Regions from separate parts of the Arthrobacter sp. CJL-S3 genome, predicted to be linked through region 2. Evidence: predicted binding sites of a transcription regulator. Region 2 holds the regulator's gene; each other region holds the start of a gene.

Region 1 (7,878 bases), 1.5 Mb from region 2:
TGACACGCTCGCCCGGCCCCTGACGCGCGGCCTGGCCAGCAACGAACGACGGCGGGCCCGGCGCCGGTAGGTCTCCTGGGCACCCTGCGCCGCCGGGTTTCCCCACTTTTGCAGGGTCCCGACGGCGTGGCGGGCCGCCGGGCCGGCGAGCCCCGCCGTTGTGATGGCAAAGGTGGGGAAACCCCGCGACACCTGGCCGGATCGTGCTGTTAGATCTTCCCGATGGGCAGCTTTTTCTCGGCCTGGAAGTCGTCCTCCACCCGGCCCATCGCCCAGTAGCCGGAGAGCGAAACCTGGGAGCGCTCCAGCCCGCGCTGCGCGTAGAGCACCTCCCGCAGGCTCTTCATGTAGCCGCGCTCGCCGTGCGCAAACACCTGCACGCGGCCCTCCGGCCAGGTGGCGTCGCGCACCGCGCTGACCAGCAGTCCGCTGGCCCCGGCAGGCACACCGCCGCGCAGGAGCCAGCGCAGTTCCACACCGGCCGGCGCGGCGATGGCCTGGATGTCCGCGTCGCCGTCCACCTCAAGGAAGGCCAGCCCGTGGGCATCCTCCGGCAGCGATTCGATGGAGGCGCCGATGGCCGGCAGTGCGGACTCGTCGCCCGCGAAGAGGTACCAGTCCGCGGCCGGATCCGGGTTGTACCCGCCGCCGGGGCCGGTGAAGGTCAGGGCGTCGCCGGGCCGCGCGGCCGCGGCCCACGGTCCTGCGAGGCCCTCATCGCCGTGGATCACGAAGTCGATGGCGAGTTCGCCGGCGGCCTCGTCGACCCAGCGGACGGTGTAGGTCCGGGTGTGCGGCCACTGATCCCGTGGCATAGACTCCCGGACTTCCCAGAGGTCCAGCGGTTCCGGGTAGTCGATCCCGGGCTGCGGGAACACGATCTTGACGTAACGGTCCACGAAGGAGTTGTTCACGTAGCCGGCGAAGCCCGGCCCGCCGGCAATAATCCGGACCATGTGCGGAGAGAGCTGCTCGCGGCGCAGGACGGTGAGGTTGGTCTGCGGGCGGGATTTCCGGGTGGCGGAGGTGGCTGCGGGGACTGAGGTCATGAAGCCAAGCCTAGCCAACAACCGCCAACAACCCTGGGCCGAACCCTGCCTGTGAAGCCTGACTGTGAAGCCCGACCGGGACGCCTGCTAGGGGAGCGGAGGAAGTTCCCAGTCCACCGTGCCGTCGCCTTGCTCCTGAAGCAGCGTGTTGGCATGGCTGAACGGACGGGAACCGAAGAATCCCCGCGAGGCCGAGAGCGGACTCGGATGGGCGCTGGAGATCACGGGTGTGGAGCCCAGCAGCGGCCGGACGGTCCCGGCGTCGCGGCCCCACAGGATCGCCACGAGCGGCGCGGGCGAGCCGTCGGCGGTGACACGGTCCGCCACGGCGCTGATCGCCGCCGCCGTGATGGCTTCCCAGCCCTTGTTCCGGTGCGAGCCGGCCTCCCCGGCCCGGACGCTGAGAACCCTGTTCAGCAGCAGCACCCCCTGGTCCGCCCAGCCGCTGAGGTCGCCGTGGATCCGCGGCGGCAGCCCCAGATCGGCCTCGAGTTCCTTGTAGATATTCACGAGGCTGCGCGGGATGGGCCGGGTGGCGCCGTCGACGGCGAAGGACAGCCCGACGGCATGGCCGGGCGTCGGATACGGATCCTGGCCCACGATCAGAACCCGGACGTCCGCCAGCGGCCGCCGGAACGCCCGCAGCACGTTCGACGGCGACGGGAGCACCTCGTGGCCCTCGGCGACTTCCCGGCCGAGGAACGACAGGACCTCGCGCAACTTCCCCTCGACCGGGGCCAGCGCTCCGGCCCAGCCGGCAGCCACGAGCTCAGGCAGCGGCAGGCTGGCCAGCTCGGCGAAGCCCACGGATCGGGTCACTGCGGGCTCCAGCTCGAACAGGGCATCGGAGTCAAGGGAGTCGGAGGTAGGCACAGGGCTTATTCTCGCAGGGTGGCGAATGACAGCACTGTTATTCGCCCGTAACATGGGTGAAGACTTTTCACCGATCCAGCCGTACCGGAACAAGCAGGGAGTGTGTCGTGGCCGAACAAGCGCAGGAGCACCTTTCGACGGCGGAATCTGTCGCCGCCGTGACCAGTCCCGAGTCGCCGTTGGGCAGCCGGGACCAGCAGATGCTGGCGCTGGAACGGCAGTGGTGGAAATACGCCGGCGCCAAGGAACAAGCCATCCGGGAGCTCTTCGACCTCTCCGCCACGCACTACTACCAACTCCTGAACGCCCTCATCGACACCGAGGATGCACTAGCCCACGATCCGATGCTGGTGAAGAGATTGCGTAGACTACGTACGTCACGCCAACGTGCGCGCACTGCTCGCCGCTTGGGCTCAGACGCGTAATGCACAGCCGGAAGCGCGGATTCCCGCGCGGACGCCGGCGTGGGCACATCGTCAGAAATCAGCAAGGACGTCGTTTTTACCATGACCAAATACGCTCGGGATGAATTTGATCGGGTCCCGGAGACCTCCACACGCCAGGGTGTCCACCGGGCCGTCGCCGAAACCCGCCGACGCCGCCGTCTGGGGTCCATCCTGGCCGTCGGCGCCGCGGCGTTGGCCGTCGGCCTCGTGGCTTTCCTGATTCTGCCGAAGCTGGGATTCTCCTCCGCCGGCGAGACGATGGCGGTCTCGGCCGAGCAGGTGGGCAGCAGCGCCTCCGCGTCACCCGCACACACGGCCTCCGCGCCCGAGCCGACCAGCCCCGAGCCGACCAGCCCGGCCCCGGTGAGCGTGGAGGCCAGCGCAGCGCCCACCGCGTCCGCCACCCCCTCCGCGGCCGCCTCCGCGGCCGCCGTCGTCGACAAGACCCAGCCCGTAGCGGTCTACAACGCCTCGGGCACTGCGGGACTGGCCACCCGGGTGGGCGGAACCGTCTCCACCGCCGGCTGGACGATCGGCACAGTCGGGAACTGGGGCGGTGCGCCCCAGCAGCGTTCCGTCATTTTCTACAGCGGGGCCGCGCAGAAGAGCAACGCCGAAGCCCTTGGCAAACTCCTGGGCATCCCGACCGTCGTGGACTCGGCCGAATTCCAGCTCCCGCTCGTTGTTGTCCTGGCGCCAGGTTTCCAGTAGTCCGTTCCGGTTACGCCTGAATAACTATTGAACCCCTGACCCGACCCCGCCCTGCGCTCCGGCACAGGGCTGTGGGTACAGTAATTGCGGACTGTGTCTGCATCCTGTGCCTGCATCCTGCGTGACGCATTCCGCGGCCCACATTGTGGTGGGCCGCCCGCCAGTCAACTGAAAGTGTGGCCACCATGGCATTGGGAACCGTCAAATGGTTCAACGCCGAGAAAGGCTACGGGTTTATCACCGTGGACAGCTCCGGGGCCGATGTCTTTGTGCACTGGTCTGCCATCGCGGGGGAGGGCTACCGTGCCCTGGACGAGGGGCAGCGGGTCGAACTCGAGGTCGGCGAGGGCGAAAAAGGCCCGCAGGCCGAAAGCGTCCGGCCCGTCCAGTGACTTTCGCCGCCGCAGCGCACGCCCCGCAGGAAGCTGCCGGCAACGCCGCCGCTCGAAGGGCTCCCGGCAGCGCTCCCCGGCGCCGGTCTGCCGCCCAGCGGATCGGCCGCGCCGTGGCAGTGGCCGCGGCTGCTGCCCTGACCACAACCGCGTGTCTGGCCCCTACAGGCGGCGCCCGCGTGGGGCAGGCGGACGCGAGCGGTGACGGCACCCTGCGGATCGGGCTGATCCTCGACAACACCGGCCCGCAGAGCTTCCTCAACGCCCCCCAGCTGGCCGCCGCAAAACTTGCCGTCAAGGAAATCAACGCCGCCGGCGGCCACAAAGGAAAACCGGTGGAGCTGCTCCCGGAGACCATCGGCACGGACACCGCAGCGCAGGCCAAGGCGCTGGTCGCCGCCAAAGCCGACGTCGTCATCGGCCCGACGGACTCGAGCCGGGCGCCCGCCGCCATCGATGTCCTCTCCAACGCCAGGATCGCCATCATTTCCCCCGCGAACGCCGCCCGCGGGCTCAGCAGCTATGAGAGCGGCGGCTTCTATTTCCGGACCTCGGCAGCCGACGTTGCGCAGGCCCCCGTGCTGGTCAAGCTCGCCAAGGACAGCGGTGCCTCCACCCTCGCCGTGGTGTACGAGGAAGGCAGCTACGGCAAGGACGTCTCCACCGCGGTCGCCGCCGCAGCGCAGCAGTCCGGCCTCGGGTCCGTCGCCGTCGCGGGGTTCGTCCCGGGCCAGGCCCAGCAGGCGGCCGCTGCCGTGAAGGCGGCGGCTCCCGACGCCGTCGTCCTGGTCTCCCGGACCGGGGCGCAGGGCGCCATTGCCGAGCTGAACAACGCCGGCGTTGCCGGAACGAAGCTCATCCTCAGCGACGGTGCGGTCAACCAGTACGGCCCAGGCCTCGGCTCCAGCGCCCTCAGCGGTGCCCGGGGGATCCTGCCCGGGACCTTTGCCTCCGCGCACTTCCAGGGCGAACTGGTGTCCGTGGATCCCGCGCTGGCGGACATGACCTTTGCCGCTGAGACGTACGACGCCGTCAACCTCGCCGCCGTTGCGGCCGCCGCGGCGGAGGACGACGCCGGCGCCTCCGTTGCGGCCAGCCTGATCGCCGTCTCCGGCGGCAAGGTCCAGGCGTCCGGCGGCTCCGGGCCCTCCGGCGACGCCGCGGTCTGCAAGAGCTACCAGGAGTGCCTCGACGTCCTCCGGGCCGGGAAGCAGCCCGACTACGACGGCGAATCCGGGCGGATCGGCTTCGATGCCAACGGTGATATCAGCTCCGCGAACTACGTCGTCTACACGTACGGTGCGGACAACACGGCAACTATGAGCGGCAGCGAGACGGCCAGCAGCAACGGGAGTTAATCGCCCGTAGCGTATTGCGTCGTGCCGGAGCACCGCCAGCGGGCCGGTGCAGGGCGTTCCCCCGCGCGCACTGCTTGCACTCTCCCCGGGGGAGTGCTAATTATTGAGTTAGCACTCCCGCGTATTGACTGCTAAAACGACGCCCGGTTCGCCCGGCCGCGAAGTTGCAGCAGCCGCCTCCGGGAGCGAAAGAAACACCTGGCTGGGGTGAGATCCCTGGCCCGGCGGCATACAGAGGCCGCAGGGCAAGGATCGTCCGTCGCGGGCACCGCAGCAAAGGTTCATTCTTAACGACTGTCCCGAAAGGACTACTGCCGTTATGGCCAAGATCATTGCATTTGATGAAGAGGCACGCCGCGGTCTTGAGCGGGGCCTGAACATCCTCGCCGACGCCGTCAAGGTCACCCTCGGCCCGCGTGGACGCAACGTCGTCCTCGAAAAGAAGTGGGGCGCCCCCACGATCACCAACGATGGTGTTTCCATCGCCAAGGAGATCGAGCTGGACGATCCTTACGAGAAGATCGGCGCCGAGCTGGTCAAGGAAGTTGCCAAGAAGACGGATGACGTCGCCGGCGACGGTACCACCACTGCCACCGTGCTGGCTCAGGCCCTGGTCAAGGAAGGCCTGCGCAACGTCGCGGCCGGCGCTGATCCCCTGTCCCTCAAGCGCGGCATCGAGAAGGCTGTCGAAGCTGTCACCCGCGAGCTCCTGGCCTCCGCCAAGGAAATCGAAACCAAGGAAGAGATTGCCGCCACCGCGTCGATCTCTGCCGGTGACAACGAGATTGGCGCCCTGATTGCCGAAGCCCTGGATAAGGTCGGCAAGGAAGGCGTCATCACCGTCGAGGAGTCGAACACGTTCGGCCTCGAGCTGGAGCTCACCGAAGGCATGCGCTTCGACAAGGGCTACATCTCCGCATACTTCGTCACCGACGCTGAGCGCCAGGAAACGGTCCTTGAGGATCCGTACATCCTGATCGTCAACTCGAAGATCTCCAACGTCAAGGAACTGGTTGCTGTCCTCGAGAAGGTCATGCAGTCCTCCAAGCCGCTGCTGATCATCGCCGAAGACATCGAGGGCGAGGCCCTGGCCACCCTGATCGTCAACAAGATCCGTGGCACCTTCAAGTCCGTCGCCGTCAAGGCTCCGGGCTTCGGCGACCGCCGCAAGGCGCAGCTCGCCGACATCGCCATCCTCACCGGTGGCCAGGTCATCTCCGAGGAAGTCGGCCTCAAGCTTGAGACCGCCGGACTCGAACTCCTGGGCCGCGCCCGCAAGGTCGTTGTGACCAAGGACGAGACCACCATCGTCGAGGGTGCAGGCGACGCTGACCAGATTGCCGGCCGCGTTTCCCAGATCCGCGCCGAAATCGAGAACTCCGATTCGGATTACGACCGCGAGAAGCTGCAGGAACGCCTGGCCAAGCTGGCCGGCGGCGTTGCAGTCATCAAGGCCGGTGCCGCAACCGAGGTCGAGCTCAAGGAACGCAAGCACCGCATTGAGGACGCTGTCCGCAACGCCAAGGCTGCTGTTGAAGAGGGCATCGTCGCCGGCGGTGGCGTCGCCCTGATCCAGGCCGGTGCCAAGGCATTCGCCAACCTGCAGCTCGAAGGCGACGAGGCAACCGGTGCGAACATCGTCCGCGTTGCCATCGACGCCCCGCTGAAGCAGATCGCCTTCAACGCCGGCCTCGAGCCCGGCGTTGTCGTCGACAAGGTCCGCGGCCTGCCTGCAGGCCACGGCCTGAACGCAGCAACCGGCGAGTACGTCGACCTGCTGGCTGCCGGCATCAACGACCCGGTCAAGGTCACCCGCTCTGCCCTGCAGAACGCGGCTTCCATTGCCGGCCTGTTCCTCACCACCGAGGCCGTTGTGGCCGACAAGCCGGAGAAGAACTCCCCGGCCATGGGCGGCGGCGACGACATGGGCGGCATGGGAGGCATGGGCGGTTTCTAACCACCCGGCTTCCGGCGCCGGCCAGTCCAGCGCTGAACGTCCAGTTCAACGACGGCGGTCCCACCTTCTGGTGGGGCCGCCGTCGGCGTTGGAGGCCGTCCCGGTCTGGCAGGATAGTGCAGTGACGATTACAGCAGCAGCCGACGGTTCGGCTTTAGGAAATCCCGGCCCGGCCGGATGGGCCTGGTATGTGAGCGACGACTGCTGGCGGGCCGGGGGATGGCCGCACGGCACCAACAACATGGGCGAGCTCATGGCCGTGCTGGACCTGTTCCGCTCCACCGCGCACCTGCCGGGCGAGCACCTGCACATCCTCTGCGACAGCCAGTACGTCATCAACTCCGTCACCAAGTGGATGCCGGGCTGGAAACGCAAGGGCTGGCGCAAGTCCGACGGCAAGCCCGTTATGAACGTCGAGCTGCTCAAAGACATTGACCAGGCGCTGGCCGGCCGCAAGTACACATTCGAATGGGTGCGCGGCCACGCCGGGCACGACCTGAACGAGGCCGCGGATGACCGCGCGCGCGCCGCTGCGACGGCGTACCAGCAGGGCGTCGCCGTCCGGCAGGGCCCCGGCTTCGGCGCCGCCGCCGAGGCGCCGGCCCCCTCCGCCGGGACCGCTCCCGCAGCCGCCCAGGGCACACCGGCCGCGCAGGCCGCGCCCGCCCTGGCCGGCCAGCAGCAGCTGTTCGGCGAACCGTCGCTCTTCGATGAACCCGACCTCTTCAGCGAGCTCGACGAGGACCTCACGCCCGCCCCGGGCACCGACGCGAGCCCGGAAGCCATCGTCGAGGCCTTGGAACGCGAACTCCTGCTGCCCGAAACCCGCGCGGACCTCGGACGCACCGGTGTGCTGCTGCACCCGGACTTCACCGAGATCGGCAGCTCGGGCCGGATCTGGACCCGGGACGCGGTGCTGATGTCCCTCGAAGATCACCCGGGAGCCCCCATTGAGCTGGAACTGCTGGGCGCGGATCGGCTGGGCGAGCAGACGGTCCTCCTGATCTACCGCAGCCATGCCCGGTCGGGGACCGTCCTGCGCAGCTCCCTGTGGGTCCACGACGGCGCTCAGTGGCGTCTTCGCTTCCACCA
Region 2 (7,878 bases):
GGACGACGTCGGAGGCGTCCAGGACGGTGAAGTTGACGTCGTCGATGCCCTGCAGGATGTCCTCCACGATGCGGAGGCCGGACCGGGTCCCGAAGGGCAGGTCGACCTGCGTGACGTCGCCGGTGACCACCATTTTGGAGCCGAAGCCCAGCCGGGTGAGGAACATCTTCATCTGCTCCGGAGTGGTGTTCTGCGCCTCGTCCAGGATGATGAAGGCGTCATTGAGCGTGCGTCCGCGCATGTACGCCAGAGGGGCGACCTCGATCGTGCCGGCAGCGATCAGCCGGGGGATGGATTCGGGGTCCATCATTTCGTGCAGGGCGTCGTAGAGCGGGCGCAGGTAGGGGTCGATCTTGTCGCTGAGCGTGCCGGGAAGGAATCCCAGCCGCTCCCCCGCCTCGACGGCGGGACGGGTCAGGATGATCCTGGTGACTTCCTTCTGCTGCAGTGCCTGCACGGCCTTGGCCATCGCCAGGTACGTCTTGCCGGTACCGGCCGGGCCGATTCCGAAGATCACCGTGTTGTCGTCGATCGCGTCCACGTAGTTCTTCTGGTTCAGCGTCTTCGGCCGGATCGTCTTGCCGCGGCTCGAGAGGATGTTGTGGGTGAGCACCTCGACCGGGTTCTGCAGGGACTGGCTCCGGAGCATCGACACGAGCTGCTGCAGGACGGAGGGGGTGACGACGGTGCCCCGGGCGACGAGTCCCCGGACCTCGTTGAGCAGGCGCATGATCCGCGGCACGTCGGCGGCCGGCCCGCTGATGGCGAGTTCGTTGCCGCGGACATGGAAGTCGACGGCCGGGAACTGGGCCTCAATGAAGCGCAGGGCCTCGTCATGACTGCCAAGGGACTGGACCATCTGATCGGAGTTGTCGAACAGGACCACCTCCGTCCGCAGCCCGGGTAGGGAGTGGGGAAATTCACCTGCGGCGCGCTCTCCGGCGCTGATCCGGGCCTTGCCGTTCACTGCTTCAGTCATGGTGTTGGCCCGCGGGCCTCTGGTCCCCTCCAGTTCGGAAATGGTCTGTCCGCTGATCCGGCCCCGACGGCGCTTGATTTGACGGCGTTTGATTAAACCGTGGTTCGCGCCTTCTGGTTCCGGGGTCAGCGGGTCCTTTTATCTTACGCCAGTGCGGGGCTTCGCACCGCGCCTGGCGGGCCGGCCTGTCGGGCCGCGGCCCGGAGTCATGCGGCGCTGTTCCCGGTTTTAGGTATCAACTTCGTATCGGCCTCATATCGTTCCCGTTGCAGTTCCCGCCGGCCGGCCGATTCCCGGCGTTGCCGCCGGACCCATATGCCATGCTGGAAACCGGCCTCCGTCACGGCTTTTGAGCCGGGCCGGGGCGGTAGAACACCAAGAAGACGAGAAGCGGAAGGCAAGCCATCAGGGATCGCGGGACTGGGCACACAGCGGCAGGCAGGCGGACACGTCCGGGCATGCCGCTGCTGGCGCTGCCCGCAGCGCTGGCCCTGGCACTCACCGGCTGCGTGGCCACGCCCCAGACCGGCATCACGGATTCCAGTGCCCCGTCGCAGGTCCTGTCTGCCCAGGCGTCGGCGCCGGCCACGAGCGCGCCGCTGGAAACCACGCAGGCGTCCAACAAGGCGCCGGTGTATTGGATCGGGCGGAGCAACGACAGCACGTTCCTCTACCGGGAGTTCCGTGACGTTCCGGAACAGGACAACCCGGTCACGCGGGCGCTCCGGGTCATGATGTCCGAGAAGCCGTTCGACCCGGACTTCTTCACCCCGTGGCAGAACCCCAAGAAACTGGCGAGCTCCATTTCGGGCAAGAACGTCATCACGGTGGACATGTCCGCCGACGCCTTCAACAGCAATGTGGACCCGGCCATGGCCGAGCGCGCGGTCCAGCAGCTCGTCTACACCGCGACGGCGGCCGCGGCCAGCGCGGGGCTGATCGATGCCGGCCAGCAGATCCAGGTGGTGGTGCTCGTGGACGGGCACACCGATTACGTCGCCTTCAACCATGTCCGGCTTGGCGCCCCGACGGCACGCAGCGCCGGCATGGTCGCCCCGGTGTGGATCATTGATCCCCAGGAAGGGACCTCCGTGGAGGACGGCGCCGTCAAGATCTCCGGCCGCAGCACCGCTCCGGGCGGCAGACTTAAGTGGGAGATCCTGCGCATCGACGGCAGCGTCGAGACCAGGTACCTGGACGGGACGGTCACGGCGTCGGCCGAGGCCGGCCAGTCGGGAGCGTTCGGCCTCTCGGTCAGCCTGGGGCCGGGCCACTACGAGGTCCGGGTGTCGCAGCTCGAGGAGGGCAACCCGGCCGAGGAACTGAACGTCGACACCCGCGGGTTCACGGTCAAATAGCGGACAACCCCTACCATCGACTGCTCCGCAACGGCCCTTTTGAACCCTCAAAACGGCGGTTACGGAGCAGTCGATCGGTCTTTTGGGGCGGACGGACCGCCTCCGCTACCAGCGGCCGAGGATGTCGCTGGCGAGGACCGTGGCGGCGGGACCGGCCGTGGACGAGCGCAGCACATGGTGCCCCAGCAGGGCCGTCACCGCGCCGGCGTCGCAGAGCCTGGTCACTTCCCGCGGGCTGATGCCGCCCTCGGGTCCGACGATCAGCAGCACCTCGCGGCCCTGATCTTCCCCGTCGACCGCAGCGCCGCCGCCGGCAGCATCCCTGCCGGCCGCTGAGCCGGCGGGGCTGTCGGTGGGGCCGGCCGCAAGCCAGGCCTCCAGCACCTGACGCAGCGGACGCACGGCGTCCTCGTGCAGGATGATGGCCAGGTCGGCCGCGGCCACCGCCGCCTGCAGCCCGGCGCCGTCGACGGCGGGGCGGACCCGGGGAATCCAGGCGCGGCGTGCCTGCTTGGCCGCCGCCGTGACGACGGACTGCCACTTGGCGTGGGCTTTCGCAGCGCGTTCGGCCTTCCAGCGGACAATCGAACGTTCCGCCTGCCAGGGGACGACGGCGTCGATCCCCAGTTCGGTGGCGGTTTCGGCGGCGAGTTCATCCCGGTCGCCCTTTGCGAGGGCCTGGACCAGGACGAGCCGCACCGCGGGCCGGGGCTCCTCCGCGAGTCCGGAGCACTCCACGGACAGTTCGCCGGGCGCGACCGCGGCCACGGTGCCGGTGAGGCGTTTTCCGGCGCCGTCGGCGATGTCCACGGTCTCCCCCACGCCAAGGCGCTTCACCGTGACGGCATGGCGGGCCTCGGGACCGTCAAGGACGAAGACGGACCCGGGGGCCAGCCCGTCCAGGGTGCCGGGGGCGGTGAAGAAGACCGGGTTGCTCACCGCTACAGGTTACCGAGCCGGTCCCGAAGCTTCGCGAAGACCCCGCCGCTCGCGGCGAGCTTTCCTTCGCTGAACTGTTCCCCGCGCAGCTTGGCGAGCTGGCGGAGCAGATCCTCCTGGGCGGCATCGAGCTTGGCGGGGGTGTCCACCTGGAGGTGGACCTTGAGGTCGCCGCGGCCGTAGCCGCGCAGGTGGGTGACGCCGAGCCCGCGGAGCGTAATGACCTCGCCGGACTGGGTGCCGGCCTTGACATCGATCTCCTGGCGGCCGTCGAAGGTGTCGAGGGTCAGCTCGGTGCCCAGCGCGGCGGCCGTCATGGGGATGTTGAGGCTCGCGTGCAGGTCGTCGCCGTCGCGCACGTACGTGGCGTCGTTGTTGACCCGGATCTCGACGTACAGGTCGCCCGCGGGGCCGCCGGCAGGTCCGGCCTCACCCTGCCCGGAGAGCTGGATGCGGGTGCCGGTGGCGACACCGGCGGGAACCTTGACCGTCAGGGAACGCCGGCTGCGGATCCGGCCCTGGCCGGCGCATTCGTTGCAGGGGTCCTTGATGACGGTGCCGAAGCCCTCGCAGGACCCGCAGGGGGCCGTCGTCATGACCTGGCCGAGGATGGAACGCACGGCGCGCTGGACCTGGCCGCTGCCGCCGCAGATGTCACAGCGTTCCGGGTGGCTGCCTGCACGGCAGCACGAGCCGTCGCAGGTGGGGCAGGTGACGGCCGTGTCCACTTCGATTTTCTTGTTGACGCCGAAGACGGCGTCGCGGAGGTCGATCCGGACGCTGATCAGGGCGTCCTGGCCGCGGCGGACCCTGGAGGCCGGTCCGGCCTGGCCGCCGGCGCCGAAGAAGGTCTCGAAAATGTCCTGGAACGCGAAGCCCTGGCCGGCGTAGCTGCCGCCGCCGAAGCCGTTGTCGGTGCCGTTCTCGTTGCCCGTCGTGTCGTAGATCCGGCGTTTCTGCGGATCGGACAGCACCTCGTAGGCGTGGGTGACTGCCTTGAAGCGGTCCGAGGCGTCGTCCCCCGGGTTCACGTCCGGGTGGAGGGTCCGCGCGAGCTTGCGGTAGGCCTTCTTGATCTCTTCTCCGGTAGCTTCGCGGGAGACTCCCAGAACGTCGTAATGGCTGCTCAAAATGTGTATCTCTTCCTTTTTGTACTGCCGGTGGGGCACTGCCTGTTAGGGGCAAGAAGTCTGGTGTCGGCCCGTTGGGCCGGCGGGTGGACGCGGGTCTGCGCGGTTCGTCAGGGGCCGAGAATCCGCGAAAGGTAACGGGCCACGGCCCGGACGGCGGCCATGGTGGTCGGATAGTCCATGCGGGTGGGGCCCAGCACGCCGACTTTCGCCGTCGCGTCCGGGCCGTAGCCGGTCGCCACCACGGAGGCCTCGGCGAGTCCGTCGTAGGGGTTTTCCCGGCCGATGCTCACCGTCACGCCCCGCGGGTCCTCGGCCATGTCGCTCAGCAGGCGGAGCATGACCACCTGCTCCTCGAGGGCTTCCAGCACCGGGCCGATGCTCAGCGGGAAGTCGACGTTGGAGCGGGCGAGGTTGGCGGTCCCGGCCATGACCATCCGCTCCTCGCGGCTGCTGGTGGCCAGGGCCTCCAGGCCGCGCGCCAGCGCCTGCGCGGCGCTGCGCCGCGCGGGCGGGCAGCTGGCAATGACCGACTGCAGCGTCTGCGGCAGCAGGTTCAGCGGAGTGCCCGAGAGGCTGCCGAGGAACCGTGTGCGCAGTTCGGAGAGGACCTCCTCGGAGAGTTCCTGCCCCGCGTCGATGACGCGCTGTTCCACCTTGCCGGTGTCCGCGATCAGCACTGCGAGCACCTTGCGGGGAGCCAGCAGGACGAATTCGATGTGCCGGACCTTGGCCCGGCTCAGGTGGGGGTACTGCACGACGGCGACCTGGTTGGTCAGCTGCGCGAGCAGCCGCACGGTCCGGTCGAGGACGTGGTCGAGGTCATCGGAGCCCTCCAGCAGGGCCTGGATGGCGCGGCGTTCCGCCGGTGAGAGCGGCTTGACCGCCGAAATCTGGTCCACGAAGAGCCGGTAGCCCTTGTCGGTGGGGATGCGCCCGGCGCTTGTGTGCGGCGCCGTGATGAGGCCCTCATCTTCCAGGGCAGCCATGTCATTTCGGATCGTGGCACTGGACACCCCGAGGTGGTGCCGCTCCACGAGGGCTTTGGAGCCGACGGGTTCCCGTGAATGGACGTAGTCCTCCACGATGGCGCGCAGCACTTCGAGCTTGCGTGGTTCGCTCACGCTCCACCTCCATTCGACTGTCCCGCATCCGGTGCCGCCGGTCGCCGGCCGCGCCGGACACTGTTCCGGCACCAAGACATGGTGATTAGCACTCGACATGCCTAAGTGCTAACCAGTCTAATATGAGTCGCCGCATTGTTAGCATTGAATTCGCTCCGGGCGTTCCTCCTGGGGCGGGTGTTTTCGGGCACAGCCCGCCGCAGCAAACCGAGCGTAAAGCAGTGTGTAACCGATGTCGTACCAGAATTGGGGCCCTCAGGACCTGTCCGCCCCCGCCAAGGCCCAGCTGCCTGAAGTGCCGGTGGAGCGCGGAATGGTGCTTGAGGATGTGCAGTCCGGCTGGGTGGGGGCCGTCACCCGGGTGGAGAAGTCCGGCGGCATGGTCGTGGTGGCCCTCGAAGACCGCCGCGGCAAGTCCCGGTCCTTCCGCCTCGGCTTCGGCTTCCTGCTGGAGGGCCAGCCGATCCGGCTGATGCCACCGGCGCCCCGTGCCGCCGCGGCACCCGCCGGCGGTACCAGAACCGCCTCCGGCTCCGTCCGGGTGGCCGGCCAGCGCGCCCAGGTGGCCAAGGCGAGCCGCATCTGGGTGGAGGGCAAGCACGACGCCGAGCTCGTCGAACGGGTCTGGGGCGACGATCTCCGGGTGGAGGGCATCGTCGTCGAACCGCTGCACGGCATTGATGACCTGGCCGGTGCCGTGGCGGCCTTCGGGCCCGGGCCCGGGCGCCGGCTCGGCGTCCTGGTGGACCATCTGGTGCCCGATTCCAAGGAATCCCGGATCGCGGAGGCGGTAATGGCGTCCCCCGGCGCGGCCGGCAACGTCCTGATCGTCGGCCACCCCTACGTCGATGTCTGGCAGGCGATCCGGCCCGCCGTGCTGGGCATCGAGAAGTGGCCGGTGATCCCCCGCGGCGTGGACTGGAAGACCGGGATCCTGATGGCCTTCGGCTGGCCGCACAGCACCAAGGAGGACATCGGCCTGGGCTGGCAGAAGCTTCTTGGCGCGGTCCGGAGCTACGCCGACCTGGAACCCTCCCTGCTGGGCCGGGTGGAGGAGGTCATCGACTTCCTCACCGTCCCCTGAAGCGCCCCGCCGCGCAGCTCCGCCAGCGGGCCGATCGGTGAATCCGCGCCCGAGCAAGTATTCTTGATAAGGCGGCTACGCACCCGGCGCAGCCCTGGCACCTCCAGGCAGCAACGCACCACCGCAATCCGAAGGACGACACCGTGGCAGATGACGCACGCGAACACACTGGCAACCAGGCCGGCCATGGCCAGCCCCCGTACCACGGCGTTCCCGCGAATGCGCTGCCGCTGACGGCAAACGAGGACCGGCAGTGGGCTACGCTGGCGCACTTCGGCGGCATCCTGGGCTGCGTTCCCTCGCTGCTGATTTATTTGATCTTCAAGGACCGCGGCCCGTTCACGGCGCAGGAGTCCAAGGAAGCCCTCAACTTCACGCTGCCCCCCACGATTGCTGCCGTGGTGTGCAACCTGCTGGTCTTCGTCCCGGTGGTGGGCAACATCTTCGCGGTGCTGGCCACGGTCATCTGGATCGCCGTGACGTGCTTCTCGGTCGCGGCCGGCATCCACGTCAACCGCGGCCAGCCGCACCGCTATGAGTACAACCTCCGCTGGATCAAGTAGGCCCGCAGCCCCTGCCCTGACGGGGACGTCCGGCCCGGAACGTCCGGCGTGACCTGAGCCTTCCCGGCGGGCCTGAGTTCGGTTCCGAACGCCGGTGTCAGTCGGGCAGGATCCTGCGGACCACGGCGTCGGCGAGCAGCCGGCCCTTGAGCGTCAGCACGAGGCGGCCGCGGAAGGCCGCCACAGGATCCACGAGACCGTCGGCGATGAGTCCGGCGACGGCGTGCCGCCCGGTGTCGCCCAGCCCGCCCAGGCTGGCAATCTCCAGCCCGGAGTTCAGCCGCGCTTCGAGCATGACGCGCTCCACGTTGCGGGTCTCCGAATCGAGGGTTTCCCGGCCGGCGGCCGGCGAGAGCCCGGACCCGAGACGGTTGGCATAGGCGGTGGGGTGCTTGACGTTCCACCAGCGCACGCCGCCGACGTGTGAGTGCGCGCCCGGGCCGATCCCCCACCAGTCGTCCCCGCGCCAGTAGGCGAGGTTGTGGCGGCAGGCCTGCTCCGGGGTCCGGGACCAGTTGCTGACCTCGTACCAGGAGAGCCCGCCGGCCGAAATGAGTTCGTCGGCGAGTTCGTACTTGGCCGCATGGTCGTCGTCGTCGATTCCCGGCACCTCGCCGCGGCGGATCTGCGCGGCCAGTTTGGTGCCTTCCTCGACGATCAGCGCGTAGGCGCTGATGTGGTCGGGACCGTAGGACAGTGCC
Region 3 (7,878 bases), 880 kb from region 2:
CGGTCCCGAGTTCGGCCCGCTGGCGGCCCTGGCCGTGGCGATTGTGCAGAAGCAATGGAAGCTGGGGCGGAGTGCCGCGCTGGCCCTGGGCGTCGGCTTCCCCGTCGCGATGCTGGCCGCGGCCTTCACTGCGTGGCTCTCCGTCCCGCTGGGACTTTTCCCCGCCGACGTCCTGGACCGCGGCTCCGCCGCCGAATTCATCTACCACCCGGGGCCGTATTCGCTGATTGTCGCCGTGCTGGCCGGCATCGCCGGGATGCTGTCCGTGATCAGCGGGCGCTCCGCCGCGCTGACCGGCGTTTTCATCTCCGTGACCACGGTGCCTGCGGCCGGATTCGTGGCCGTCGCGCTGGTGCTGGGCGAGTTTGAGAAGGCGGCGGGTTCCGCCCTGCAGCTGGCCCTGAACCTGGTGGGCATCGTGGCGGCGGCTGTTGCCGTGCTGATCTTCTACCGCGTCATCACCAAACGGTTGCCCGAAGAGACTGCCCTTCGGCTCAGGCGGCAGCTGCGACGGAGCCGCGGCTGACGGGAGCTAGGAGCGCAGCAGCCCGCGCAGTGTCTGTATGGTGTCGGCCTCCGCCGCCGTCTTGTCGTCGCGGTAGCGCTTGACCCGTGCGAACCGCAGCGCGACTCCGCCCGGGTAGCGCGGGGAAAGCTGCACACCGTCGATCGCGATCTCAACGACGACGGATGGTTCCACCCAGACGGTGCCCGCGGTGCGCCGCACCTCGAGATCCTGGAACCTCCCCGTCTGCCAGCGCAGCAGGGCGTCGGTGAGGCCTTTGAAGGTCTTCCCCACCATCACGTAGCCGCCGGGTTCGCCGAACTCCCCGGCCGGGTCGAGGGCTCCGAGGTGCAGGTTCGACAGCAGTCCGGTACGCCGCCCGGACCCCCACTCGCAGGCGAGCACCACCAGGTCGTAGGTAAGCACCGGCTTCACCTTGATCCAGTTGGAACCACGCCGGCCGGCCGCGTAGGCCGATTCGACCGCCTTCACAACCACACCCTCATGGCCTGAGGCGAGCGCATCACGGGAGACTCTCTCAGCGACGGCCGCGTCCGCCGTGATCTCCCCGGGGATCCGGTGCTCAGGGGCGATGCGTTCGAGCACCTCGATGCGCGCTGACAGCGGCTCGTCAAGCAGGTCGCGCCCGTCGATGTGGAGAACGTCGAAGAACCACGGATGCAGCACGGTGGCGCGCGCCGCGTCGGCCCCGAACCGCGCCATGGTCTCCTGGAACGGTCGCGGGCCGCCGTCCTCGTCGAGGGCGAGGGTCTCGCCGTCGAGGATCACATCGCGCACCGGCAGCCGGCGGACCAATTCCACCACCTCGGGCAGCCGGTGGGTCACCTCGGCCAGGGTGCGGGTATAAATGCGGACCTCGTCGCCCGCGCGATGCACCTGGATGCGCGCTCCGTCGAGCTTGTATTCCACCGAGGCCTTCCCCGTGACCTCCAGCGCCGCGCCGGGGCTGGCCGCGGTTGCGGCGAGCATGGGGTGCACGGGACGGCCGACGACGAGGCCAACGGCGTCAAGCTGGTCCGCCGTGCCCGTGAGGGCCAGCAGGGCGGTCTCGCCGAGATCGCCGGAGAGCATGGCCGCACGGCGTACGGCGTCGACCGGCCGGCCGGAGGCGCGGGCAATGGCATCCGTCAGCACCCCCTCAAGGGCACCGGTACGCAGTTCGCCGAGCAGCACGCCGGCGATGAAGGCCTGCTCGCGCTCGGTGGCGGCGGCGGTCAGCATCCGGAGGGTGGCGGCGCGCTCCGCCGCCGATCCGGCGCCGCTCATGCCGAGCAGCCGCCCCAGCGCAGCATCGACGTCGGCGACGGTAAGGCTTGGCTCGGCAGCCGGCTCCCCCATGGCCGCTGTCATACCGCGCCAACCGACCCCGACCCGGCCCTGCCGCGGCCTGGCGATGAGCAGGCCGACGGCCGTCGCGATGTCCCCGGGCTCCATCCGGCGCAGCAGGTCGGCCAGCGCTGCGACTTTCTCCAGCCGGGAGCGGGTCGAGGCCACGGCATCACTGGTTATCACGAGCTCGTCCAGCAGCATGGCACCAGTCTGCCACGCCCGCCGACGCCGGCCAGTCCGATTGGGCGGGAACTATTCGGGCCGCCTGGGGCATCATGGACACAAAAGAACCGGCCCAGCGGAGGCTGGACCGGTTCTTTTATGCGCTGGCTGCAGCCTAGTGGCTGTGGCCTGCGTGCTCGTCTTCGTTGGCAGGCTTCTCGACCACGAGGGTTTCCGTGGTGAGCACCAGTGCCGCGATGGACGCCGCGTTGCGGAGGGCCGCACGCGTCACCTTCACGGGGTCGATGACGCCGGCAGCGATCAGGTCTTCGTATTCGCCGGTCTTGGCGTTGAAGCCCTGGTTGTTGGCCGATTCCGCGACCTTGGCGACGACAACGTAGCCGTCGAAGCCGGCGTTCTGGGCGATCCAGCGCAGCGGCTGGGTCAGTGCCCGGCGGACGATGCCGACAGCAGCTGCCGCGTCGCCCTCGAGGGCCTGGACGGCCGGGTCCTCGTCGAGCGCCTTGAGGGCGTGGATGAGGGCGGCGCCGCCGCCGGCGACGATGCCTTCTTCCAGGGCAGCGCGGGTCGAGGACACGGCGTCCTCGATGCGGTGCTTCTTTTCCTTGAGCTCGACCTCGGTGGCTGCGCCGACCTTGATCACGCCGATGCCGCCGGCCAGCTTGGCCAGGCGTTCCTGCAGCTTTTCCTTGTCCCAGTCGGAGTCGGTGCGGGTCAGCTCGGCGCGCAGCTGGGAAACCCGGGCTGCGACGTCCTCGGCCGAACCGGCGCCGTCAACGATGGTGGTGTTGTCCTTGGTGACGGTGATGCGCCGGGCGGTGCCCAGCACCTCGAGGCCGACCGTGTCCAGGCTGAGGCCCAGTTCCGGCGAGACAACCTGTGCGCCCGTGAGGGTGGCGATGTCCTGCAGCATGGCCTTGCGGCGGTCACCGAAGCCCGGTGCCTTGACGGCAACGACGTTCAGGGTGCCGCGGATGCGGTTGACGATCAGCGTGGAGAGTGCCTCGCCGTCGACGTCCTCGGCGATGATGAAGAGCGGCTTGGAGCTCTGCAGCGCCTTCTCCAGCAGCGGCAGGAAGTCCTGGACCGAGGAGATCTTGCCCTGGTTGATCAGGATCAGGGCGTCTTCGAGGACAGCTTCCTGGCGTTCCGCGTCGGTGACGAAGTACGGGGACAGGTAGCCCTTGTCGAACTGCATGCCCTCGGTGAGGACCAGTTCGGTCTGCGTGGTGGAGGATTCCTCGATGGTGATCACACCATCCTTGCCGACCTTGTCGAATGCCTCGGCCAGCAGTTCGCCGATCTCGTCGCTCTGGGCGGAGATGGAGGCGACGTTGGCGACCTGGGTGCCTTCGACCGGGCGGGCGTTTTCGAGCAGGCGGGCGGCGATGGCCTCAACCGAGACCTCGATGCCGCGCTTGATCTGGCCCGGGGCGGCGCCTGCCGCAACGTTGCGGAGGCCTTCCTTGACGAGGGCCTGTGCCAGCACCGTGGCGGTGGTGGTGCCGTCACCGGCAACATCGTTGGTCTTGGTGGCGACCTCCTTGGCCAGCTGCGCGCCAAGGTTCTCGTAGGGGTCGTCCAGTTCGACTTCACGGGCGATGGTGACGCCATCGTTGGTGATCGTGGGGGCGCCCCACTTCTTGTCCAGCACGACGTTGCGGCCGCGCGGGCCGAGCGTCACCTTGACCGTGTTGGCGAGCTTATCGATGCCGGCTTCAAGCGACCGGCGGGCAGCGTCGTTAAACGCGAGCTGCTTTGCCATGGTTTTGTCCTTTCAAAGACAGAACCCCGCGCAACTGACCCGTCAAAGGAGGATCGGCGGCGCGGGGTCCAAGAGAGTTACTTTACGACGATCGCCAGGACGTCGCGGGCGGACAGCACGAGGTACTCGGTGCCGCCGGTCTTGACTTCAGTTCCGCCGTACTTGGAGTAGATCACAACGTCGCCAATGGTGACGTCGATCGGAACGCGGTTGCCGTTGTCGTCAAAGCGGCCGGGGCCTACTGCAACAACTTCGCCTTCCTGCGGCTTTTCCTGCGCGGAGTCCGGGATGACCAGGCCGGAAGCCGTGGTCTGCTCGGCTTCGAGCGGGCGGACAACAATACGATCCTCAAGAGGCTTAATAGAGACCGACAATGACCTCTCCTTTTCGTCAGCAAATTCGTGGACATCAAAGCTGTGGTGCCAAGGCGTACAGACCGTCGTCGCGGTGCCGGCAGCAGCCTGGCTGTAAAGCTTCAGGTGTTAGCACCCTCCTAGGGAGAGTGCTAATGACGACTCTATGTAAGTACTTAGCACTCGGTCAAGGCGAGTGCCAGAAATTCGTTCCCGGTGAACGCCGGACTCCCGGGGACATGCCCATTCCTGGGCGCGGCCCGGGGACATTTGGGCGTTGTGCTCGATGCCGGCGCCGGGCGCTGGACATGTCCGCGGTGCCGGTGCCGGACTACCGTCCGCCGAGGTCCTCGAAGTCGACATCCTCGCCGTTGTCGCCGTCGTCGGAGTCGGTCTCGTTCCGGTGCCGGTACAGCACCAGGCCCCCGGCCGCGGCCAGGCCAAGGCCCAGGGCCAGGAATGCGACGCCGCCGGCGCGGGCCCCGGCGTAGTTCTCGCGGATGGCCTTCGCCTGGTCGGAGGCGTCCTGGACGTCCTGGCCGCCGACTGAATAGACGGTGGCGTTGAAGGAGTCCAGGAAGAAGATGATGACCAGAAGGGCCACACAGACGACGGCGATGATGCCGCCGGCGATCAGCGCCGGGCGGGCGAAGCGGGCGAGCCCCTGGCGGGCGGGGCGGCCGCCGTCGGCGTCCTGCCGGGCGGCGCCTTCCTCCTGGTAGTCCTCGCCCGTGCCGCTGTTTGCCGTGCCGCTGTCTTCCATGCCGTCAACCTTATCGGGCGCACGGCGCCGGCCCGCCCTGAACTAGGCTTGATCCCATGTCTGACGCACCGCAGGACCAAATCGCCCCGCTGCTGAACCCCGAGGGCTGGGAGCTGCTGGCGTCGCTGGGCCCCTACAAGGAGGACGAGGCGTTCCGTCTCAACGCCTCGCTCCGGAAGGCCGGCCACTCCCCCGAACTCGTCTCCGCCGTCCTCACCCAGTCGCGGCTGCGGACCAAGGCTGAGGCCAAATTCGGCGAGTTCGCCCGGCAGATGATTTTCACCCAGGCGGGCCTGGAGCAGGCCACCCGGCTCACCGTGGCGGCCCGGCATGCGCAGCGCTTCGCGGAAGCCGGCGTGCAGCATGTCGCGGACCTGGGCTGCGGCCTCGGCGGCGATGCCATGGCACTCGCCTCGCTCGACATCCAGGTCACCGCCGTGGAACGGGACGAGACGACGGCGGCCTGCGCCACGATGAACCTGATCCCGTTCCGGAACGCCACGGTGGTCCATTCCGACGCGACGACGGTGGCCCTCGACGGGATGGACGGCGTGTGGCTGGACCCGGCGCGCCGGACCACCTCCACCTCGGGCACGAAGCGGCTCTGGGATCCGGAGGACTTTTCCCCGCCGCTGTCCTTCGTCGAGTCCCTGGCCGGCGCGGCCTGGCCGTGGGTGTGAAGATGGGCCCGGGCATGCCGCACGACTCGGTGCCCAGGAACTGCGAGGCGCAGTGGGTGTCGGTGGGCGGGGACGTCACCGAAGTGGCGCTGTGGTTCAACGCGGTCCGGCGGCCGGGCATCCGGCGTGCCGCCCTGCTTCTGGGCCCCGCGGGCGCGGCGGAGCTCACCAGCGCCGAGGACTTCGACGGCGGCCCGGTCGCGCCGGTGGGGCCGGTCGAGGGCTACCTTTACGAGCCCGACGGCGCCGTCATCCGCGCCGGGCTGGTGGCCGACGTCGCGCTCCTGCTGGGCGGGCACCTCGTGGACGAGCACATCGCCTACATCTGCGCCCCGGAGCTGCGGGACACCCCCTTTGCCCGGCCCTACAAGGTCCTCGAGGTGATGCCGTACAACGTCAAGGCGCTCAAGGCCTGGGTCAGGGACCAGGGCATCGGCGTCCTGGACATCAAGAAGCGCGGCACCTCGGTCACCCCGGAGGAGCTGCGCAAACAGCTGCTTCCGGGAGGGAAGAACAAGGGCAAAAAGACAGCCACCCTGGTCCTCACCCGGATCGGGGAGGAGCGGGTGGCCATCTCGGTGGAGCCGGTCTAGGCTCGGGCAGCTGTCCGGGCAGCCGGACCCGCCGGATTCCCGGGTTCCCGATTCGCGGAGGCGCGGGTTTGCGGTTTCCCGAATTCGCGGATTCGCGGATTCGCGGATTCGCGGATTCGCGGGAGGCTACTGGGCCCGCATGAAGTCCTCGGCGGCCCGGACCTGCTCGTCGCTGGGCCGGATCCCCGTGTACAGAACAAACTGCTCCAGCGCCTGGATGGTCGCCACCTCCGCACCGGTGATCACGGTCTTGCCGGCGGCTCGGGCGGCCTTGATCAGAGGGGTCTCGGCCGGCAGCGCAACGACGTCGAACACCACCCTCGCGGCGTCCACGGCCTCCGGCGGGAAGGACAGGGCCTCGGCGTCCGGGCCCCCTGCCATTCCGATGGGTGTCACGTTGATGATCATGTCGGCCGTCAGGGCATCGACGTCGGCGCGCCAGGCGAAGCCGTAGAGCCCGGCGAGCGCCCGCCCCGCCTCCTCGTTGCGCGCGATCACGGTGACATCCCGGAACCCGGCGTCGCGCAGGGCCGCGGCGGTGGCCTTCGCCATGCCGCCGGCGCCCCGGAGCAGCACCGAGTACGTCGCGGGCACGGCGTTGCGCTGCAGCAGCTGCTCGATCGCCGTGTAGTCGGTGTTGTAGGCGGTGAGGGTGCCGCCGTCGTTGACGATCGTGTTGACCGAGTCGATCGCTTTCGCGGACGGGTCCATCACATCCACGAGCGCGATGACGTCCTCCTTGTACGGCATCGACACGGCGCAGCCGCGGATCCCGAGGCCGCGGACGCCGGCGATCGCCTGGCCGAGGTCCGTGGGGGCGAAGGCCTTGTAGATCCAGTTCAGGCCAAGCTGGTCATACAGGTGGTTGTGGAAGCGCGTCCCGTTGTTGCTCGGCCGGGCCGAGAGCGAGATGCAGAGGGTCATGTCTTTATTCAGGATGGGCACCCCTCCATTAAACGACAGGCCGGGCCGTGCCGGCGCGTTCCCGGGCGCCGGCCGGCCGTGCCGGCCGGATCTCAGGCGCAGCCGGTGCCCGGATGCTGGGCCCCGACGGCGACCGGAAGCTTGCCAGGGGCCCTGGCGTGTCCGGCCAGCACGGCGGCCAGCGCGTCGAAAGCGCCCTGGCTCCGGCCGTAGAGGGCGATCCTGGCCGGGGCCGTGGAGTGTGCCAGCGGCCAGGGCGCGTCGAGGGCGACTGCCACGTCCGCCGGCGTCTGCGGGGCGGCCGGTGCGGACCCGGAGGCCCGTGATGCCGGGGCGCCGATGAGCGAGACGAGCGGCCCCGCACCGATGCTGATGCCGGCGTTCCGGGCCGCGGCGGCGAAGCGCGCCCGGTCCTGGGCCGAGCCGCCCGTCACCCGGACGCTGGTGGGCACGATCGGTCCGTCGCAGGGCCCGGCCAGCACGGTGATGGCCGCCGCGGAGACTTCCTGGGACAGGCCGCTGCCGCTGCCGGGCGCCGTTCCGGGCCCGGCGCCGGTGCGGGCGCGCCAGATCATCATGGTGACGACGCGCTGTGCCGCCTCGGCGAGACGTTCGGGCGGCAGGGCGCCGCTGCGCACCGCGGCTATGATCGCGGCATGGGCCGCCTCCACGTTGGCGGGCATCAGCAGCAGATCAGCGCCGGCGGCCAGGGCCAGCGGAGCGGCGGAGTCATGGGGGTACGGTCCCTTGACCGCGCCCATG
Region 4 (7,878 bases), 860 kb from region 2:
AGATTCGAACTCCTGACCTCTTCGATGCGAACGAAGCGCTCTACCAACTGAGCTATAGCCCCGAAGCAACGCCGGTCCCGAAGGAACGGCGTTGCCGGTGTCCCTAGGCTACAAACTATCCGCCTTCTTTGCCAGCCAGCCGCTGAAAGTCTCACCGGCGTGGCGTTCCTCCGGGGCCAGGTTCAGGCCCGCGCGCAGGTATTTTCCCATCGCCCCGGGCAGCGGCAGACGCACCGGCCGTGCACGGGAGCCGGTGGCGGCCTTCCATTGCCGGGCGAACTCCCCCATCCCGTGGATCTCGGGGCCGCCGACGGTCCTGACGCTGTGCCGCCGTCCTGTTGCGGGTTTCAGGGCCTCCTCAAGCAGGGCGGCCGCGACATCGGCGGGTGCAATGGGCTGGAAACGGGCGCCTGCGACCACGGGGATGATCCGCAGTTTCGAGCCGGCGGCGAAAGTGGTCGCGAGCAGCGAATGGAACTGCGTCGCCCGGAGCGCGATGGTCTCGAGTCCGGACCGCTCGTAGACCAACTCCTTGGCTGCCTTCGAGGCGTAGTAGCCGAAGCTGCTCCGGTCGCAGTTGACGATGGACAGCATCACGGCCCTGGGCACGCCGGCGTCCTGGGCGGCGGCAAGCAGCCGGGCGCCGCCGTCGGCGAAGTCTTTCAGCGCCTTCCCGGACCGCCCCTCCAGGCAGTCGATCACGACGTCGGCCCCGGCCAGCGCCGCGGCCAGCCCCGCCCCCGTGGTCACGTCGGCCGCAAAGTACTCCGCGCCGGCGGTCCGGGCGGGGTCCCCGGCGGGCGGCGGATTCCGGCAGAGGACCGCCACCGCGGACCCCGCCGCGACGGCCTGCCGCACCACCTCGCGGCCCACCTGGCCGGTTCCCCCGGCAACGCAAATTCGAGTCATGCCCTGAGGCTACCGCCCCGGCCGGGTTCTGCGCCGCAGCGGACCGCCGGCCAGGATCCGCCGGGCACAAAAAAGCCCCGGGCGGCCGTTGGTGGCTGCCCGGGGCTGGAGGGACGAAGCTCAGGCCCGGCGTCGCTGCAGGACGTCGTCCAGGTTGCTGAGGGCGCTCTGGGCCTTGCCCATCGGCTTCTGCTCGGCGTCCGCACCGGCGCTGACGGCCGGCGTCTGCGGGAGGCCCTGCTTCAGCGACGGTTTTCCGACTGCCTTCGGGGCTTCCGGCAGATCGAGCGGCTCAGGGGCGGCCCGCTCGGCCTTCGGCGCCTCTACATACGTCGGCTTGGGGACTTCCACCGGCTCCCAGCTGGATCCTTCGGCGGGCCGGGCGTCCACGGTGCCGCGGACGGACGTGTCGCCTGAGGCCATGGCTTCCGCCAGCGCCGCCTGGCGGAGTTCCTGGGCGGTCAGGGGCCTCGGTGCCGGCTGACGTTCCGCGGCGTCCGCCTGGGCGTCAAAGAGCGGGCTCTCGGCGCGTTCTCGGGGCTCGCCCGCCGGCTCCCGCAGCGGGCGCTCGGGGGCGGACTCGGCCGGGTGGGCCGGGCGGGCCGGTGCGCTCATGGCCGCTCGAAACGCGGCGTTCATTTTTCGGCGGCGGTCCCGGACCGCAAGCCAGCGGAGCATAAAGACCGCGGCGACGGCGCCCGCCAACGCAACGAACGGCAGCCAGGGTGCGCCGAGGCCGAAGAGTCGCAGGGCCGCTGAGACGACGCCGGTCAGCAGCGAAAGCAGACCGGCCAGGGCGAGGGCCAACCGGCCGTAGCGGATTCTGAACGCCGGGCCGGCGGCCGCCGTTGTGTGGCCGCCGTCGTGTCCGGTGGTGCCCGGGGCGGACTCGGTGCGCTGGGTGCTGGTCATGGGTTTCTCCTGCTGGGCCGCCATCTTCATGACGTTCCCGGCTTGGGGGGCTGCTGTTTCGAGATCGATGAAGTCCGCCGCAAGCTCGCCCGCGGGCTGCAGTTGGTGGCGTCCGTTCCGGAGCATGTAGGGGGCAACCCACACAATCCAGAGCGCAACAGCAATGACAAGGATCACAGAGCTGCTAAGAGGGATATCCACACCAAAACCGTATGAGCAATACGGGGTCCGGGGCCGCATTGTCCCCGGTGTGTCGCGGGGGAACTGTCAATTGACTGGATTGATGACGTAAGCGCTGGTCAGCACGGGTCTGACGGCTACGCGGGGCGGCTCTGCTGCCACCGCTCCAGAAGCCCCTCCGGCACTTCTTCAGCGGTCAGCGCGAAGGTCCGATGGTCGGCCCATTCACCATTGATGTGCAGGTACCTCGGCCGGTAGCCCTCGTCGCGGAAGCCGAGCTTCTCGACCACCCGGAGGCTGGGCCCGTTTTCGGGCCGGATGTTGATTTCCATCCGATGCAGCCCAAGGTTCTGGAAGCAGTAGTCCGTCACGAGCGCCACCGCGGTCGGCGCGATGCCGTGCCCGGCCCGGTCCTTGTCCACCCAGTAGCCGAGGGTGGCCATCATGGCCGAGCCCCACACAATGGAGGAGACCGTCAGTTGACCCACGATGACAGGCTCCCGGAAACCCGGGGTCCGCTCTGTAATCAGGAACGGCAGGGCCGTGGCCTGGGCGGCCTGCGTCTTGAGGGAACGCACCATGTGGCGGTAGTCGGGAAGGCCACCCCCGGGAACGGGGTTGGACGCTTCCCAGGGGGCCAGCCACTCGCTGTTGCGGGAACGGACCTCGGTCCATTCCTTGCGGTCCCGGTAACGGATCGGGCGCAGCACAAGGTCGCCGCTTTCAAGCGTCACCGGCCAGTGGAAGCTGCCCCCCACCGGGGCTACTTGGTCAGGCTGGGAGCCAGGCTCGCGGCGAAGCCCGGCAGCCATTCCCGCAGGCCGGGACCCAGATCGTCACTGTCGCAGGCCAGCTGGACGCAGGCCTTGAGGTAGCTGAGCTTATCGCCGGTGTCGTAGCGGCGGCCACGGAAAACGACGCCGTACACGCCGTAGCCCTCGCCGTCACCGGCAGCGAGCTCCTGCAGCGCGTCAGTGAGCTGGATTTCGCCGCCGCGGCCGGGGGCAGTGCGTTCCAGCACCTCGAAGACCGCCGGGTGGAGGACATAGCGGCCGATGATGGCCAGGTTCGACGGCGCGTCCTTGACGTCAGGCTTCTCGACCAGGTGGTTGATCCGTACGTACTCTTCGCCGCCGATCGCCTGGACATCGGCACAGCCGTAGGCGCTGATTTCAGAGGGCTCAACCTCGATCAGCGCGACCACCGAACCCCCGGTCTTCGCTTGGACCTCGATCATGGTGCTGAGAAGGTCATCGCGGGCATCGATCAGGTCATCGCCCAACAGGACCGCAAACGGCTCATAACCCACGTGCTGCTTCGCGCGGAGCACGGCGTGGCCCAGGCCCATCGGATCGCCCTGGCGGACGTAGTGGATGTCGCCCAGGTTGCTGGCCGCCTGGATGGACTCGAGCTTGGCAGTGTCTCCCTTGGCCTCAAGCATGGCTTCCAGCGTGGGGACGCGGTCGAAGTGGTCCTCCAGCGCGCGCTTGTTGCGGCCGGTGATCATCAGGATGTCGTTCAGACCGACTTTGACGGCTTCCTCCACGACGTACTGGATGGCCGGCTTGTCGACGACGGGCAGCATTTCCTTGGGCATGGCCTTGGTGGCCGGAAGGAATCTGGTGCCGAGGCCGGCTGCGGGGATGACGGCCTTGCGGACGGGAGCGTTGGGTGTAGTCACTCGACTAATCTAACGGAGGGACCAAACATTGGGTAATCATTCGAGCCGCCGGGAGAACAGCTGTTTGCCGGGCCGCATCACACTTAAGGACCACGGGCATGGCGTCGAAGGAAGAGATCCGGGCAAGCCACCGCGCCCGGCGCGCGGGGCTCACGCCGGACCGGCTGGAAAACGCCGCCGCGGGAATTGCCGGGCACGGACTTGCCTGGGCATCCGGCCTGACCGGTGGCGGCCCGGGCACTTTTGCCGCCTATCTTGGGGTAGGTTCCGAGCCGCCGACCGCTCCCCTGCTGGCAGCCCTGCATAAGGCCGGCCATCAGGTACTGCTTCCGGTCTGTGAACCCGGCCTGGCGCTGAGCTGGGTGTACTGGACACCGGCATCGGAATTTGTCCGGAGCCGTTACGCGCCGATCCAGGAGCCAGCGGGGGAACGCCACGGCACTGCCGTCATGCAGCACACCGACGGCATCTTCCTGCCGGCCACCGCCGTCGACTACTCCGGCAACCGGATCGGCCAGGGCGGCGGCTACTACGACAAGTTCCTGGCGGCGCTGGCTACCCTCCTCGGGTCCGGGGCCCCGGCCGCCGACGGCGGGCTGCCGCCCCTGCCGACTGCCGCAGTTGTGTACGACGGCGAGGTCCTGCCCGCCGGCAGCATCCCGGCAGAGCCCTTTGATCGGAAGGTGGCCGCCGCCCTGACCCCGGCGGGCCTGCTCACGCTGCAGCACGGTTAGCGCATAAAAGGACGCGCCGCAGGGGTGATAGAATTAGCACTCAGGCCCTGCGACTGCTAAGGGACGGATTGCGGAGACGGACACGTCGACCGCGGTCCCCACCGGACAGCACGGGACCTGCTCGTTTGTCCCAGAGGAGGATTTCCAGTGCCCACGTATGCATACGCCTGCAAGGACTGCAGCCACGCCTTCGAGATCGTGCAGTCGTTCACCGACAGCTCCCTCACGTCCTGCCCCGAGTGCCAGGGGACCCTTCGCAAGAAGTTCAACAGCGTCGGCGTCGTCTTCAAGGGTTCCGGCTTCTACCGGACCGACTCCCGCGACGCCAAAGGCAGCACCGTCTCACCGGCTCCCGCCCCGGCCGCAACTCCGGCGCCTGCCGCCGCTTCCGCCAGCTAGGACCTGCCTGGGGCTGCGCCCCCGTTCCGGTTCGTGCCTGCCTGGCTGGTTGTCCACATAGCCCACAGCACGCCTGTCCGGCGTCCGCACCGCTGCATAGTGTCGGGCTATGTCCACCCCCGCCCTTCCCGTCCTGTCCGCAGACGTCGTCCCTGAAGTCAGCCCTCGGGCCTTTTTTCATGGCGCGTGGCACCCTCTATCGGTTCTCCGAAACGGCGGGTCGCGCGCGCGCCGCCGAGTCCGGTCGGCCCCTTCAGGTCCGCGGCGTCGGCCAGGACCCGCTGGGCCGTCTCCCCGCAGGCGGCTGGCCCGTTGGCTTTCCCGCAACCGGCGGCTGGGCGTGGCGCTGCTGCTGTGTGTGGCGGCCGGTCTCACCGTCCAGCAGCTGACCCCGGCACCGGCCTTTACGGTCTCTGCCCTCGCCGCCGCACGGGACCTCCCGGCCGGGCAAACACTGGGCCCGGATGACCTGACGGCGCTGAGCGTCCCGCGCGGTCTGGTGCCCGCAGGCAGCTACGGCAGCGCCGAGTCCCTGCAGGGCAAACAGCTCGCGGTGGCCCTGCGCAGGGGCCAACTCCTATCTGACGCCCAGCTCCTTGGTCCCGGCTTGCTGGCAGGAAGCCCTCCGGGATCCGCCGCCGTGCCGCTCCGGATGGCCGATCCCGCCTCGATCCAGCTGCTCTCCCCGGGGCAACTCGTCAACGTCGTGATGACCACCGGCAACAGCTTTGACCAGCCGGCAGCAACGCAGGTGCTGGCCGCCGCGGTGCCGGTGCTGTGGACCTCCGAGCACGGCAACGGCTCCGGCCAATGGCTCGCAACCGGGGAGACGGACGGCCTCCTGGTGGTCGCTGCCGACGCCGATCAGGCCGGTCGCCTCGCCGGTGCCTCCACACAGGGGAAGCTGTTCTTCGTCCTGGTGGCAGGCGCCAATGGCTAGCCGGCCGTCCCGTCAGGTGATCCCTTGGCAGGGGCCCTCCCGGAAGCCCGCCCCGGGGCGGTCCGGGCCGGGAAGAATCTTAGCCCCAGTGCGGAGGCTTCTGTTCCTCAAGCCAGGAGTCGTGGTCGTAGCCGCCCGGCTCGTCGCCCCAGCGCCGCGGATCATCTTCAGCGGCCTTGTTCGGCAGCACACCGGCCGCGGCTGCCGCCGGTGCGGGCTGGTGCGCGGCGCTGTCCCGGCTGTCGTCCCGGGCTTCACCGCTGGTCTGGCTGCGGTCGTCCTGGCCATCGCGGTCGTTCCGGGTATCGCCGTGGTTCCGGGTATCGCCGTGGTTCTGGGTATCGCCGTCCGCAGTCATGCCGCCGGCCTCCTTGCTGCCCTGATCTGTTCTGTCCTGATGCGCGCTGTCCGGCGCTCCGGCCGGGGCCCGCCGCTCCGAGGCCTGCGCTTCGCTGACGGCAAGGTTCTCGAAGTCGTCGTCGAAGAATCCCGGCGCGGCCTGTTTCCGGTGCGTCACCGCCGGCTTTTCCAGGCCGAGATATCCGCCGATGCGGTCGGCGCAGGCCGACGGATCGGTGAAGACCTCTATGGTCCATAGTGGCATGTAGCGCCAGCCGAGTCGTTCCAAAAGCTGCGGACGGAGCCTGTTGCGTTCGCGGACCGTCAGCCGCCGGTACTGCTCGGTGCCGTCGGACTCAATCGCCACGGGCCGGGGAATCTCGGCGTCGTCCTGTCCGAGCGTGCTCAACGGGTCGGCCGCGGCCACCATGTTCAGGGCACCGTCGTACTGGTGCCAGACCCGGGCACCCCGGGCCCGGAGCCGGTCGCCGAGATCCGCAACGAGGGGGTCAGCCCCCAGGGCCTGTTCGCTGGCGGCGGCCCGCGATGCCGGGCTGCCAAGATCGGAGTTGCCCGCGATTTCACGGTCCAGCAGTTCGTAGAAGTCGACCGCGCCGTGGTTCAGCCGGGTCACGTCGAGGTCCTCGGGGCGGAAGCAGCTCAGCACGTGCAGCGAACGCCGCGCCCGTGTCATGGCGAGGGCGAACTTGGCCCGCCCTCCGGCCAGGGACAGCGGTCCCAGGCTGTGCAGAGCCCGCCCGTGCGGAGTGCGTCCGTACCCCGGGGAGAAGATCACATGGTCCCGGACCAGGCCTTGGGCGCGTTCCAGGTCCACCACGCGGAAGGATTCGTCGCCGGCGGTGAAGAAACTGGCCAGCATCGGGTAATTGGGCAGCTGCAGCCGGATGGACTCGCCGATCCGGGCTGCATGCCGGAGGCTGCCGGTGACGACAGCCAGCGACGTCCGCGGCCGCAGCCGGGCGTGTTCGAAGACCAGCTCCACCGCACGGTTGACCTCTGCCACGACGGATTCGACACCGTCCTGGTCGGCGCTGGGCAGTCCCGTGCCGTCCGGCAGGTATTCCACCGTCAGGGCGCGGTCCAGCCCGGTCGCGGACTGGCCTTCCGGCAGCCGGCGAAGTCCGCCGTCGTAGAAGCCCTTGCTCAGCTGCCGGACGAGGTCTTCATCCACGGCGCGGTAGACGGTGTGCAGGCTCCAGGTGGGCAACACGGTCGACAGAGCCTGGTAGGCGCTCTCCACGCCCTGGTGGGAGCTCTCGCCGGCGGCAAGCCGCTCCACGCCCACGGTGAAGGTCCGCGGGCTGGCGATCCGGTCGTCACCGAAGGCGATGACCTGTTTCGAGCGGGCGATGGCCGGCAGGACAGCCTGCAGCGACGTCGCCTCGGCATCGAGGATGACAACCGCGTCGAACCTCTGCTCCACAGGCAGGACCGCCGTCAGGAGATACGGGCTCACCGACCACACCGGCACCAGCATGGGCAGCAGTTCCGCGGCCTGCCCGGTCAGCGCCGGAAGCGTTACCCGGCCGTCCTTGAGCAGGCTGCGCAGCAGCTCCGCCTGGCGCGGGTGCTCCGCGATGGCTGCCCGCCACCGTTGGGCCAGCTGCCAGCGCAGCCGGGCCGCGCCGCTGGCGATGTGGGCGTTGTCGGCGAGGCGGTATTCGGCTTCGAGCTGGCGCAGGGCGTCGCCGTCGGACATGGCGAGGTAATCGTCGCCGCTGATCATGGCTTCCAGCGCCGACTGCCACCAAGCGAGCTCAAGC

What was found. The regulator HrcA, encoded in region 2, represses chaperone genes, less so after heat shock. The targets are predictions, from matches to a motif close to TTNGCACTCGNNNNNNNCGAGTGCNAA.
Region 1: a site for HrcA is predicted at 4,938-4,964, ahead of groL (chaperonin GroEL). Genes of this name have one in related genera too.
Region 3: a site for HrcA is predicted at 4,333-4,359, ahead of groES (co-chaperone GroES). Genes of this name have one in related genera too.
Region 4: a site for HrcA is predicted at 4,450-4,476, ahead of AC06G6_RS14310 (FmdB family zinc ribbon protein). Genes of this name have one in related genera too.

What each region holds. Positions count from the first base shown of each region.
Region 1 is NZ_CM160046.1:750,713-758,590, forward strand. It holds gene AC06G6_RS03465 (threonine/serine exporter family protein) at 1-70, shown strand, start outside; gene AC06G6_RS03470 (siderophore-interacting protein) at 210-1,049, opposite strand; gene AC06G6_RS03475 (uracil-DNA glycosylase) at 1,137-1,922, opposite strand; gene AC06G6_RS03480 (DUF3263 domain-containing protein) at 2,030-2,347, shown strand; gene AC06G6_RS03485 (LytR C-terminal domain-containing protein) at 2,429-3,079, shown strand; gene AC06G6_RS03490 (cold-shock protein) at 3,265-3,471, shown strand; gene AC06G6_RS03495 (ABC transporter substrate-binding protein) at 3,468-4,829, shown strand; gene groL (chaperonin GroEL) at 5,149-6,786, shown strand; gene AC06G6_RS03505 (RNase H family protein) at 6,908-7,878, shown strand, end outside.
Region 2 is NZ_CM160046.1:2,288,173-2,296,050, forward strand. It holds gene AC06G6_RS10370 (PhoH family protein) at 1-979, opposite strand, end outside; gene AC06G6_RS10375 (GerMN domain-containing protein) at 1,438-2,337, shown strand; gene AC06G6_RS10380 (16S rRNA (uracil(1498)-N(3))-methyltransferase) at 2,443-3,276, opposite strand; gene dnaJ (molecular chaperone DnaJ) at 3,279-4,406, opposite strand; gene hrcA (heat-inducible transcriptional repressor HrcA) at 4,517-5,530, opposite strand; gene AC06G6_RS10395 (DUF3097 domain-containing protein) at 5,763-6,614, shown strand; gene AC06G6_RS10400 (DUF4870 domain-containing protein) at 6,758-7,177, shown strand; gene hemW (radical SAM family heme chaperone HemW) at 7,275-7,878, opposite strand, start outside.
Region 3 is NZ_CM160046.1:3,172,034-3,179,911, forward strand. It holds gene AC06G6_RS14395 (DUF389 domain-containing protein) at 1-526, shown strand, start outside; gene AC06G6_RS14400 (ATP-dependent DNA ligase) at 533-2,056, opposite strand; gene groL (chaperonin GroEL) at 2,193-3,803, opposite strand; gene groES (co-chaperone GroES) at 3,881-4,177, opposite strand; gene AC06G6_RS14415 (hypothetical protein) at 4,488-4,919, opposite strand; partial or broken gene AC06G6_RS14420 (THUMP-like domain-containing protein) at 4,976-6,192, shown strand; gene AC06G6_RS14425 (shikimate 5-dehydrogenase) at 6,319-7,116, opposite strand; gene AC06G6_RS14430 (glycoside hydrolase family 3 N-terminal domain-containing protein) at 7,209-7,878, opposite strand, start outside.
Region 4 is NZ_CM160046.1:3,145,812-3,153,689, forward strand. It holds tRNA gene AC06G6_RS14280 (tRNA-Ala) at 1-62, opposite strand, end outside; gene AC06G6_RS14285 (SDR family oxidoreductase) at 109-909, opposite strand; gene AC06G6_RS14290 (hypothetical protein) at 1,030-2,022, opposite strand; gene AC06G6_RS14295 (GNAT family N-acetyltransferase) at 2,139-2,759, opposite strand; gene galU (UTP--glucose-1-phosphate uridylyltransferase GalU) at 2,765-3,682, opposite strand; gene AC06G6_RS14305 (5-formyltetrahydrofolate cyclo-ligase) at 3,781-4,416, shown strand; gene AC06G6_RS14310 (FmdB family zinc ribbon protein) at 4,564-4,815, shown strand; gene AC06G6_RS14315 (RcpC/CpaB family pilus assembly protein) at 5,165-5,755, shown strand; gene AC06G6_RS14320 (AAA family ATPase) at 5,835-7,878, opposite strand, start outside.